Linked DNA regions of Pseudobacter ginsenosidimutans. The protein of the gene in region 2 binds, or shares a complex with, the protein of the main gene of each other region. Links are inferred from orthologs where the notes say so. Each region holds a gene or a part of one and is shown on either strand. Other genes may lie near its edges.

Region 1 (6,665 bases), 1.6 Mb from region 2 along the record:
ATCTACGTTGATGTAATTGTACACACCGCCTTTCTTCAGGCTGTCTGTATACAAATGGAAAGCGATACTGTCCACTTTTACTTTTTCCTTTTCCTTTTGGGCGAAAAGGGGAGAAGTAGAAAACGAAACAAGCGCTATGGCAACTAAGATTCTTATCATATCAGGCGTCAAGTTAATGAAAATGCGGCTTATGGTGCTCAGACGGTTTCCGCAAGAAGCGGGTTGCTTCAACAACGCTATTGTGGGAGTTTTGTGATAGTATCGTTCACAACAAAAAACTGTAGCGTATGTTATTTGAAAAGAGAGAACTTTACCGTTCCTTGACAGCAGAACAACATCAATACAATACTATCGCCAGGGCCATCGAGTACCTGTATGCCAACTTCAAAGACCAGCCTGACCTGGAAGAAGTGGCCGCGCAGGTGCATGTGAGCCCCTTTCATTTCCAGCGCATGTTCACGGATTGGGCGGGCATCAGTCCCAAACGTTTCATGCAATACCTGACGGCCGATTTTCTCAAAGAGAAACTGAGGGATTTTTCCAGTATAGCCGATGCTGCCGATGCCGCAGGGCTCAGCAGCCAGAGCCGTGTGTACGATCTGTTTGTAACGCTGGAAGCCGTTACACCACAGGAGTTCAGGGAAAAAGGAGAGGGCATCGTCATCGATTATGGTTTCCATTCAACACCATTTGGCGAAGTGATCATCGGCGCCACGCCGCGCGGCATCTGCTACCTGCATTTTCTGGCGGATGCAGATCATGAAAAAGCCATTCAGCAATTGCAGTTGAGTTGGGAGAAAGCCGTGCTGCAACACAATCCGCAAAAGACAGCCCTTTTGACTGAAATGGTTTTCGATCCTTCCAAAAGAAAGGAAAAACTGAACGTGCTGGTGAAAGGAACCAATTTCCAGGTAAAGGTTTGGAATGCACTCTTAAAAATTCCTTCCGGATCGCTGACCACTTACCAGGATGTGGCCAGGGAGATCGGGAACCCGCGTGCACTGCAGGCCGTAGGATCCGCTGTAGGAGCCAATCCAGTTGCTTTTCTCATCCCCTGTCACCGGGTGATCCGTAAGAACCTGGTGCTGGCCGACTATATGTGGGGACCGGAACGCAAGAAAGCCATCCTCGGATGGGAGCTTAGTCGCGATATTATTGTACCGGAAACCGGTATTTTATAGCGTTTCCGGCTCTTTTTATCCCCACGAACTGCACAAGTGAAGTAATGGTGCATAAGAATCTATTGAATTTGGAGGACGGTAACAAAGCAAAACCTATTTTGTACCTCAAAGCTGTTATATTTGCTGTCCTTTAAAAAAATAGACAAAAGTGCGATTAAAGAGTTTAGAAATTAAGGGCTTTAAAAGTTTCGCGGATAAGACCGTGCTGAACTTCGACACTGGTATCACCGGCGTTATCGGCCCCAATGGATGTGGCAAGAGTAATATCATTGACTCCATCCGTTGGGTGATCGGTGAACAGAAGATCAGTCATCTCCGCTCTGAAAACCTCGAAAGCCTGGTTTTCAATGGCTCCAAAACCCGCTCCGCCAGTGGCCTCGCGGAAGTTAGCCTTACCTTCGAGAACACCAAGAATCTCCTGCCCACAGAATTCAATACGGTTACCGTAACGCGTAAATTCTACAAAAGCGGGGAGTCCGAGTATCGTCTCAATGATGTGCAATGCCGCCTCAAGGATATCCAGAACCTCTTCATGGATACCGGGGTGAGCACAGACTCCTATGCCATCATCGAACTGGGTATGGTGGACGAGATCATCAAAGACAAAGAGAACAGCCGCCGCCGCATGCTGGAACAGGCCGCTGGTATCACTATCTATAAAACACGTAAGAAAGAAGCCAAACAAAAGCTGGACGCCACCGAACAGGATCTTGCCCGTATCGAAGACCTGCTGTTCGAGATCAACAACCAGTTGAAAATGCTCGAGAACCAGGCCAAGAAAGCGGAGAAATTCTATGAGATCAAGAAGGAATACCGCGAGTACTCCATCGAACTGGCCAAAGCTTCACTGGAAGGTTTCAATCTCACTTACCGCGATCTGAATACTCAATCTGAAACCGAAACAGATAAAAAGATCCGCCTTGAAGCCATCATCGCCAACGAAGAAGCAGGCATCGAAGCAGAAAAAGTAGGTTTCATCGAAAAAGAACGCGCCCTGCAAAGCATGCAGCATGAGTTCAACGACCTCCTGCAATTACTGCGCACCAAGGAAAACGATAAGAACCTCGCTTCTCAAAAACTGAACTTCCTCAAGGAACGCGAAAACAGTCTCCAGGAATTCCTCAACAAATCTGAAGGAACACTCAAAGGACTGGAAGAAAGCATCGAATTCACCAAGCTCCAGATCGGAGAGGAAGAAGGAAAACTGGAAGGCCTCGAACAACAGCTCGAAGACCTGAAAGCCTCATCAGAAGAGAAACGTGGCATCTTCGATACAAAGCGTGTGCATGTAGACAGTCTCCGCAGCGAGAACCTGGCCATGCAGCGCAACCAGTTTGAAGCCGAGAAAAAAGTGGCCGTTGCCGATACTTCTATTCAAAACCTTCAATCCAGCATCTCGCAGATTGAAGAAGAGAAAGAAGTTCGTCGCAGCCAGCTCAAGCAGCTCGAAGAAGAAATGATGACGCGTGAGCAGGAGCTCGAAAGCCGCAAGCGCGATCTGCAACAACTCCAGGAGCAACATGAGCGCACCAAGGAGCAGATCCTTCAGTCGCAGTCCGAAATGGAAATCCTTCGTCAGCAACTGGCCGAAGAGAACCGTAAACTGGATGCCAAACGCAACGAATACGACCTGCTGAAGAGTCTTATCGACTCCATGGAAGGTTATCCCGAGAGCGTAAAATTCCTGCACAACAATCCTAACTGGAACCATACAGCGCCCATTCTTTCCGATATCATTTATGTAAAAGAGGAATTCCGCGCAGCTGTGGAGAACGTGCTGGAGCCTTACCTCAACTACTATGTGGTGAACAACCTCCAGGAAGGTATGCAGGCCGTTCACCTGTTGGATAATAACAAAAAAGGGAAAGCGAACTTCTTCCTGCTGGACAAGCTCACTAACGCCGATGCTTCTGCGCACAGCGCACCCGCCGATACCATTCCTGCCATGCAGGTGATTGAGGTGGATGAGCAGTACCGTCAACTGGCAGAACACCTGCTGGGCAATGTGTTCATCGCGGAGAATGAGAGCGCCCTGGAAAATTCCAATGGCTCAGTGGTGCTGGAAAAGACCGGTAAATATGTAAAAGGGAAATTCTCCCTCACCGGAGGCAGTGTAGGAGTATTCGAAGGAAAGAAGATCGGCCGCGCCAAGAACCTCGAGAAATTATTCGAAGAGATCCAGGTGCAGGAGAAGATCGTTGCAGACCTGAAAATGGCGATCCAGGCCAAGCACAATGAAGTGATCGGCTACAATGAACAATTGAAGGAAACCGCCATCAAACAGGCGCAGGAAGATATCAACCGTCTTACCAACCAGGTATTCTCGCTCCAGAACAAGATCGAGAGCCTGCACGGTTTGCAAAGCTCCTCCCAGAACAGGATGGAAGACCTGCAGATGAACCTGCAGAACACTTCCGCTTCCATCGAAGGCACACGCCAGGAATGGATGAAACTGGTAGACACACTGAATGAGATCCGCGAAACCCTGCGCGTAGCGGAAGAAGAATACAAATATGCTGAAAGCCAGTACCAGCAGGCAACTGCATCGTACAACGAGTTCAACCTGCAGGTAACGCGACAGCATAGCCGAATCAACCAGCTGAAACAGGAATCAGAGTTCAAAGGCAATCAGCTCCGCGACCTCAAGACACAGATCGAAAGCAACAACGCACAACTGAAAATGACCGTTGAGAGCCTCACGGAAAACGAAGAAGTGCTTGCCAATGCTGAGAATGGACTGGTAGACATGATGCGCCGCAAGGAAGAAGAAGAAAAGAAACTGAACGAAGCCGACCAGGCCTTCTATAATATGCGCAACGCGCTCAATGAAAAGGAATCCGAACTGCGGGCCAAAGTGAAAGAGCGTGAGCAACTGGATCATCTCCTCACCGAGATCAAAGACAAGCTCACTGAACTGAAGCTCCAGCTGGCCGGTATGAAGGAAAGGCTCAACGTGGAATTTCGCATCGACCTCGATGAGATCATCGATCAGCCAAGGACCAACGATATACCCACTGAAGAGCTCCAGGAAAAATGCGATCGCATGAAGAAACGCCTGGAGAATCTCGGGGAAGTGAATCCCACAGCCATCGAAGCCTTCATGGAAATGAAGAAACGTTATGAGTTCATCCTCGAACAGAAGAACGACCTCGTAACGGCCAAGGACAGCCTGATGCAGACCATCCAGGAAGTGGAAGCCACTGCCAACCAGCAGTTCCTCGACACATTCAACCAGGTACGCGAGAACTTCCAGAAAGTGTTCAAGGCCCTCTTCACGGAAGATGATACCGCTGACATGATCCTGGAGAATCCTGAGAACCTGGCCGAGACAGGTATCGATATCGTCGCGAAGCCAAAAGGTAAACGCCCTTCATCCATCACGCAATTGAGTGGTGGAGAGAAGACCCTTACGGCCACCGCGCTGCTCTTCGCCATCTACCTGATCAAACCGGCTCCTTTCTGTATCCTGGATGAGGTGGACGCGCCGCTGGATGATGCCAACGTTGGCAAGTTCACGCAGATGATCCGCAAGTTCAGTGAAGAAAGCCAGTTCATCATTGTAACGCACAACAAAATGACCATGAGCGCCGTAGACGTGATCTATGGCGTTACCATGCAGGAACCTGGTGTAAGCAAACTGGTACCCGTGGATTTCCGCGGACTCAACTAAGTTACTAACGTTCACATATAGATGAATATATAAAGCCCGTGCTTGCACGGGCTTTTACGTGAACTTCTCAACAACATATATGAAGACCATTCTCTTACTGGTAGCGTCCAATATTTTCATGACCATCGCCTGGTATGGACATCTCAAGAACCAGAATATCCCGATGTGGAAGGCTATCCTCGTGGCCTGGGGCATTGCCTTCTTCGAGTATTGTCTGATGGTGCCTGCCAACAGGCTGGGCTATGGCAACGGATTCAACGGTTTCCAGCTGAAGATGACCCAGGAAGTGATCACCCTCGTTGTGTTCACGGTGTTTGCAGTATTCTATCTGAAAGAACCATTTCACTGGAAGTACCTGGTGAGCTTTGTGCTGTTGCTGGGAGCGGTATATTTTGCTTTCAAGAAATAAACAGCGTGTGCACGGTGGCTAGCCAGAGGTGAGCAAAAAAAAGTCACTCGCCGGGGAGGCGAGCGACTGCCAGCACTTCGAATATTTTTAATACACTAATTTTGCAATCTTCCCATCTCCTGCCAGAATCACCGTCCTGCCTGCTTTTGAGCGTTTCACCACATTGTAGCTTTCTTTGGAGATGAGTGTCCAGTGCATGCCGAGGTCATTGGAAACATCCACACCACTTGTGCCACAGCAGATGAGTTGTCCGCCTGTGATGAATTCCACACCGCTCCTGTAACCATGTGGCGGTACAGCCGGCTTACGGAATGCTGCAGGCTGACTGAGTTTGAAGAGCACACAGTTACCTTCAGTGGAAGTATCGGAAGTATAATTGCCACCTACCACGGCTGCCTGGTCTTTGTAAACAGCCAGGGAATAAGCGCCGGTGGTCTCTTTCCCTTTTACCATTGGCAGCTCGATGGCATTATCGGGTGTGAGTATGCGCGAAACCATTCCTCCTGAAACAGCTGTGAATTTATTCTTTGCATGATAAATGATATTGGTGCCGCTGGCTGCGAAGAATGCTTCGCCCTTGCCGGCTTTGATAGGGGAGCCGCGGTATTTGTCCCATGAGTTGCCGCCATCTTTGGTAGTGAGCAGGTATACTTCATCGTTGATGGGATCTCCGATCACGATGCCATTCTTTGCATCTGCAAAGTCCATTGCGTCCATGAACACGCCTTTGGTGGTATCGGTGAATACGTTGTTCCATGTTTTGCCACCATCTGTTGTTTTGAGGATATTACCCGGCTCTGCGATAGCGATCACTATAGCAGTATTGGCGTCAAATGCTTCAATGTCGCGGAACTCACGTTTTTCAAATCCCGGTACTATGTTCCATTCCCAGGTTTTGCCGCCATCGGTAGACCGGCCAACGGTGCCACCGCTGCCGCTGGTCCAGATCAGGTTATCGTTAAGCACACAAAGCCCGCGCAGGCTGGATTTGATGCCTGTCTTCAAAATTTCTATTTTCTGTGAATATCCTGTAAGGGAGAGTAAACATGCGATGATGAGTAACCGAACTTGCATATAGCAGCAGATTTAATGGCTCTAAAAGTAGTGATTATTGACCATCGCTCCATATTAGTTTGATTGCATCTGTAAATGTTCCGGCATCGAAAACATAAGCGAATAACTTCAATAGAATTACCACACCTCACCCCAACCAATCTACAGCCCAACAAACATTCTCCAGCGCTGGTTTGTTTTTCAGCCGGCGTTCATACCGGCTTTGCGCAACCAGGCACAACAGCCAAAAAAGAAAAAGCCTTGGCTGAGTAATCAGCTAAGGCCTTTTTTGTTTCAGTCGATCTGCAAATAATTTTCCTAAGTATTGGATCTTTCGGTCGAGTGGCTGTTT
Region 2 (5,381 bases):
TCAGAAAAATGATATACCTTAAATCTTACAATAGCCGCTATGGGAAAAACATTACTATCCTCCATCAGTACCCGCGCTCCTAAAGAGTTTGACAAGCAGGAAACAAAGGCTAAGACCGAAGCCATTATGCAGAAGCTGGACGAACTGCAGAACCTGCTCTACGCAGAATCCAAACACGCCATCCTGATCGTGATCCAGGGAATGGATGCAAGCGGAAAAGATGGCGTGATCCGCAACGTATTCGGTACCCTCAACCCACAGGGCGTTACAGTGAAAAGTTTTAAAGTACCAACGGCAGAAGAATTGTCTCACGATTTCCTCTGGCGTGTACATGCTCACGCTCCTGCAAAAGGCGTGATCCAGATCTTCAACAGATCGCATTATGAAGACATACTGGTTACACGGGTACATCATCTTATAGATGATGATACTGCCAAAAAGCGCATGAAGGCCATCAACGATTTTGAACAACTGCTCACCGAACATAACAGTACGCGCATCCTTAAATTCTACCTGCATGTTTCTCCTGAAGAACAACAGGAAAGACTCAACGAGCGTATACACGACCCCGCTAAACAGTGGAAGTACAACGCGAATGATTTTGAAGAAGCAAAGAAATGGGACGACTACATGAGAGTATATGATGATGCTTTCACACATTGTAACAATGTTCCCTGGACCATTGTACCCGCAGATCAGAACTGGTACAAGGAATACCTGATCGCCAACACCCTGCTGAAAACATTGCAGGATCTCGACATGAAATACCCCGGTCTCAAAAAAGAACAATAGCCTCTTTGCCTAACCGAAATCCACATCGTGGAAATCAATATATGGCTGGCAATTATATATTATATAGTTTTGCCATGGTTGCATTCATTCAATTAAAAATCTATCTATATGGGAATGCTTAAAGACTTCAAAGACTTTGCACTGAAAGGTAATGTTGTTGATCTCGCCGTTGCGGTGATCATCGGTGGCGCTTTTGGAACCATCGTCTCTTCTCTTGTTGATGATGTGATCACGCCATTACTGCTGACTCCCGCATTGAAATTTGCCAATGCAGAGAACATCGATACGTTATCCTGGGGCGCCGTCAAATACGGAAAATTCCTTTCAGCCATCATCAAATTCATCATCATTGCCTGGATACTCTTCCTGTTGGTCCGTGGTATGAAAAAGTTGACAGCTAAGAAAGATGAAGCTCCCGCAGCACCCCCTGCACCAACTGCCACAGAGCAATTGCTCATGGAGATCAGGGATGAGCTGAAGAAAAAGTAATCTAACCATCATTATATTCTACTACTATGCGAAAAATCTTGCTCTTTTGCGCATTCAGTTTGTCATTGTATGCACTGAAGGCACAGGACCCAGGTGTAAAAGAAATCAAATCAACCGCTGAAAAAGCAGTGGCCGTTGATACTTCCCACAAACATGGATGGAGAAAAGGGGGCCTTTTTTCCCTCAACTTCGGACAAGGCAGCAGTAAGAACTGGGCTGCCGGTGCAGAAAAATTCTCTTTTTCCACTTCAGGTCAACTAAGTGTATTTGCCAATTACAGGGAAGGAAGATTCTACTGGAACAATAACCTCGATCTCGGTTATGCGATCGTGAATACCACGTCGCTGGGTAACCGAAAAACAGATGATAAGATCGATTACTTCTCCAAGCTGGGTCATGATCTTACCAAAACGCTCAGCCTCTCCGGCGTGGTGAACTTCCGTTCACAATTCACGAACGGATTCGATTATACCTATCTCGGAAAAGATACCTACAAGCGCAGGACCTCCGCATTCTTTGCACCGGCCTACCTGATCGTTGCGCCGGGTATCGACTGGCACCCTGTACCTTATTTCAGCCTGTTCATTTCTCCAATATCTGCGCGTTCTGTGATTGTGACCGATGCCTGGAGCTATTATTTCCCCGGTGGCATTATTCCGGTTGATGATGGCGGTGGCTTTGAAAAACCACTCTCTACCCTCTACGGAGTGGACCCTCATCAGAAAGTGAGAATGGAGCTCGGTGGATTCGCTTCCGCTAATTTTGCCAAGGAGATCCTCAAGAACGTTACCTACAAGAGCCGTCTCGATCTCTATTCCAACTACCTGAGCACTTACCGCTATACACCCACAGGTTCTTACCAGGTAGAAAGAGAAAAGCACTCGGCCAAGCCGCAAAATGTAGACGTATTCTGGACCAACCTCATTTCTATGAAAGTGAATAAGTTCCTGAACGTTACGTATAATTTCGACCTGATATATGATGATGATGTGCGTCAGTTCGGGCCCGATAACACTTCGGCCGGAACACAGCTCAGGTCCTTGCTCAGTGTGGGTTTTTCAGCTAAATTCTAAGCAGGATATTTCATACATTTGTCGCCTGCTGTTCCCCGCCGGGAGCTGCAGGCGGCTTTGTTTCCGGGCTATCCAGCCGGTGCGTGATCCTGAAAGACAGGCAGGTATCCCGGAGAATATTCCAAATCATCAGCATGGTAAATCAGTCTTCGTACCAGATCAGGCTTCCCCAGTTCGAGGGACCATTCGACCTTCTGCTCTTCTTCATCGAGCGGGACGAACTGGATATCTATAATATTCCCATCACCAATATCATCAAGGATTTCCTTGCATATATCCATGAGCAGGAAAAACTCAATATTGAATTATCGAGTGAATTCATCCTGTTCATCAGCACACTCATGCGCATCAAAGCAAAAATGCTGCTGCCTAGGAAGGAGCTGGATGCCCAGGGTAATGAGATCGATCCCCGTCAGGAACTGGTTGACAAGATCCTCGAATACAAACGCTACAAGGAAGCCGCCGTTCAGATGGCAGAAATGGAAGCGATGCGTATGCTGATGGTGCGCAGAGGTAATCTCGCCAAAGAACTTTCCTCCATCGGAGAAGAATCCGGCGAGGGAACCGAGATACAAACCATCACGCTCTTCAAGCTCATGAAGACTTTCGAGCGCGTGATGAAGCGGATGGAACAGCGTAACAACAAACCCGTTCATACCGTAGTGCGTTACAACTATACCATGGAAGAAAGCCGTGAGTATATGATCTACACACTGAAGAAAAACAAAACAGTTCCCTTCGAAAGGATCTTCAACAGGGCTAACGATCGCATACAAGCGATATTCCTCTTTCTTTCCATGCTGGAGCTGGTTCAGTTGAAATATCTTACCATCATGGTGGGCGAAGGAAGGAACAACTTCATCGTTGAATATAATGAGAACAGGGAGGAAGATGAATTTGGATTGGATGGCCTGCCGAACGGATTGATGTCTGGTGGAAATGAGGAAAAAAGCGGATTGTTTGGAGAAGAGTTTGCAGAGGAGTTGGAAGAGGATGATTTTGAAGAAGAGGAAGGGAATGAGGAAGAAGATGATGAGTTGAAGGATGGAGCGATAGAAAATAAATCAGAAGAAGCTGAAGAAGATGATGACTCTGATGAAGATGACGAAGAAGAAGAGGATGATGACGATGATGACGATGAAAATGATGACGAAGAGGAAAATAATGAAGTGGATAAAAAGTAAGCAAGCATTCAAAATATGTTTAAATGCCCGCCACCGGCGGGCATTTTTTTATCCAGTCTAAGTTTCCTTAAGTAAACTTAAAGAATAGTAAGTTTACTTTTTTGGCAAAAAGTAAACTTGATGAAAAATAAGTATACTTTTGTAGAATGAAAAATTCCAGGCAATCCATAGAAAAATTCAAAGCTGGTCATTTTGAAAAAGGGATGAATTACAAATATTTTGTCCCTTCAAACATTAATCATTTTTGGGTTTGGGAAGATGGAACGATCAATGCTTTGCTGGAAAAGGCGTATGTTAAGCTGGGCGAGCTCAACTCATATGCTCGCCTGGTGCCCAGTACAGATCTTTACATTCAGTTGCATGTTACCAAAGAAGCGGTGGAGTCCAGCAAAATTGAAGGCACCCGTACGCAAATAGATGAAGCTTTATTGCCGGAAGATGAGATTCAACCAGAACGAAGGTCTGACTGGATAGAAGTGAATAATTATGTCAGGGCGCTTTACGGCGCCGTCAGGCAATTGGATAAACTTCCGCTTTCTTCGAGATTACTGTGCCAGGCACATAAGATACTGATGAATGGCGTTCGTGGTAATAATAAACTACCTGGAGAATACAGGACCAGTCAGAACTGGATTGGTGGCGCTACTTTATCTGAAGCCGTTTTCATTCCACCGGCTGCTCATTATGTACATCCGCTCATTGGTGATCTGGAGAATTTTCTGCACAATGATGATGTAGAGGTTCCTGCATTGATCAGGATCGGAATTGCACATTATCAATATGAAACTATCCACCCGTTCTTAGATGGAAATGGAAGGATCGGGCGTTTGCTGATCCCTCTCTTTCTGATCTCTACTGGAATTTTAAAAAAGCCATTATTGTATTTGAGTGTGTATTTCGAGAAGAACCGATCACTTTATTACGAAAATCTCCGGCGCGTAAGTGAAAGGAATGAACTTGTAAACTGGCTGAAATTTTTTCTGACAGGAGTAATAGAAACCGCCACCAATGGAGCAAAAACATTGGATGCGGTATTGGAATTAAAGGTTGGGCTTGAAAAGGAAATCCTGACAGATATTGGCAGGCGCCAGGCCTCCGGCCAAAAATTGCTTGAACATTTATTTCATAACCCGGTAATCAACATAAAAAAAGTTGAAGAGGTTTGCCAGTTAAGTACTAAAGCTGCCAATGATCTGGTGAGGATTTTTGAGGAAAGGAAATGGCTTGTACAGGAGAATAGTTCAGTAAGATTCCGCTGGTTTGTTTTCGAGCCCTATATCAGCTTGTTTAAGTGATCTCCGCAAATTTGCGGAGATCATACCTTCTATTCTGCTCATTCGTAGATGTATAGCAAAATGGGTTTGCTGCTCTTATCAATGATCCCCGCCAGCTTTTTCAGAAAATCAGCAGAAACCGTTGGGCAGCCATCGCTCTGGCAGATTGGGTAAGGAGCTACTTCATTATTGGGTACGCATTCATGGGAATGCAGTACAACATATCTTTTGAAAGCATTGCTGTTGGTGGCGTCAAGGCCATGCAGTTTATAGGCCAGTCCGAACCTGCCATGGTAAGGATTCCCGATCTTGTATTTCCCGAGAGACGTACAGCCGCAGCCTGCTTCGTTGCCGTATTTCCTGCCTTTCAACCAGGTTTCATTGCATCGGCCATGCGTTACCAGGCTGGCATCCAGGACTGAATCTTTTTTCATATCATAAATGAAAAAACGGTTCTTACCGGATTCGATCTTCATATCGATCATAAAGCAAAGCTCAGTGTTGAAATTGTTCGCTTTGGCAAAGGTTTGAAGTATTGTGCCTTTTGATCCCAGTTTTCGCATAAGGGT

The links. The genes of interacting proteins can lie anywhere in the genome.
Region 1: the proteins of FSB84_RS09325 (region 2) and smc are in contact, whole or in part, in a crystal structure (PDB 3ZGX), measured with the Bacillus subtilis proteins. The link is inferred for Pseudobacter ginsenosidimutans from one-to-one orthologs.

The regions. Positions count from the first base shown.
Region 1 is NZ_CP042431.1:3,828,290-3,834,954, forward strand. Bases 972-5,051 are described here. They hold smc (chromosome segregation protein SMC), read left to right. Parts: upstream 972-1,329; coding sequence 1,330-4,851; downstream 4,852-5,051. Other genes in these bases: FSB84_RS15440 (methylated-DNA--[protein]-cysteine S-methyltransferase), read left to right, coding at 972-1,181; FSB84_RS15450 (DMT family protein), read left to right, coding at 4,931-5,051. Outside these bases: FSB84_RS15435 (hypothetical protein), read right to left, coding at 1-159; more of FSB84_RS15440, read left to right, coding at 288-971; more of FSB84_RS15450, read left to right, coding at 5,052-5,260; FSB84_RS15455 (WD40/YVTN/BNR-like repeat-containing protein), read right to left, coding at 5,348-6,334. UniProt on the Bacillus subtilis protein: Required for chromosome condensation and partitioning.
Region 2 is NZ_CP042431.1:2,267,792-2,273,172, forward strand. Bases 1,718-4,513 are described here. They hold FSB84_RS09325 (segregation and condensation protein A), read left to right. Parts: upstream 1,718-2,488; coding sequence 2,489-3,538; downstream 3,539-4,513. Other genes in these bases: FSB84_RS09320 (DUF3078 domain-containing protein), read left to right, coding at 1,718-2,354; FSB84_RS09335 (Fic family protein), read left to right, coding at 3,685-4,513. In the rest of the region: FSB84_RS09310 (PPK2 family polyphosphate kinase), read left to right, coding at 40-792; large conductance mechanosensitive channel protein MscL, read left to right, coding at 901-1,281; more of FSB84_RS09320, read left to right, coding at 1,308-1,717; more of FSB84_RS09335, read left to right, coding at 4,514-4,833; FSB84_RS09340 (murein L,D-transpeptidase catalytic domain-containing protein), read right to left, coding at 4,872-5,381. UniProt on the Bacillus subtilis protein: Participates in chromosomal partition during cell division. May act via the formation of a condensin-like complex containing Smc and ScpB that pull DNA away from mid-cell into both cell halves.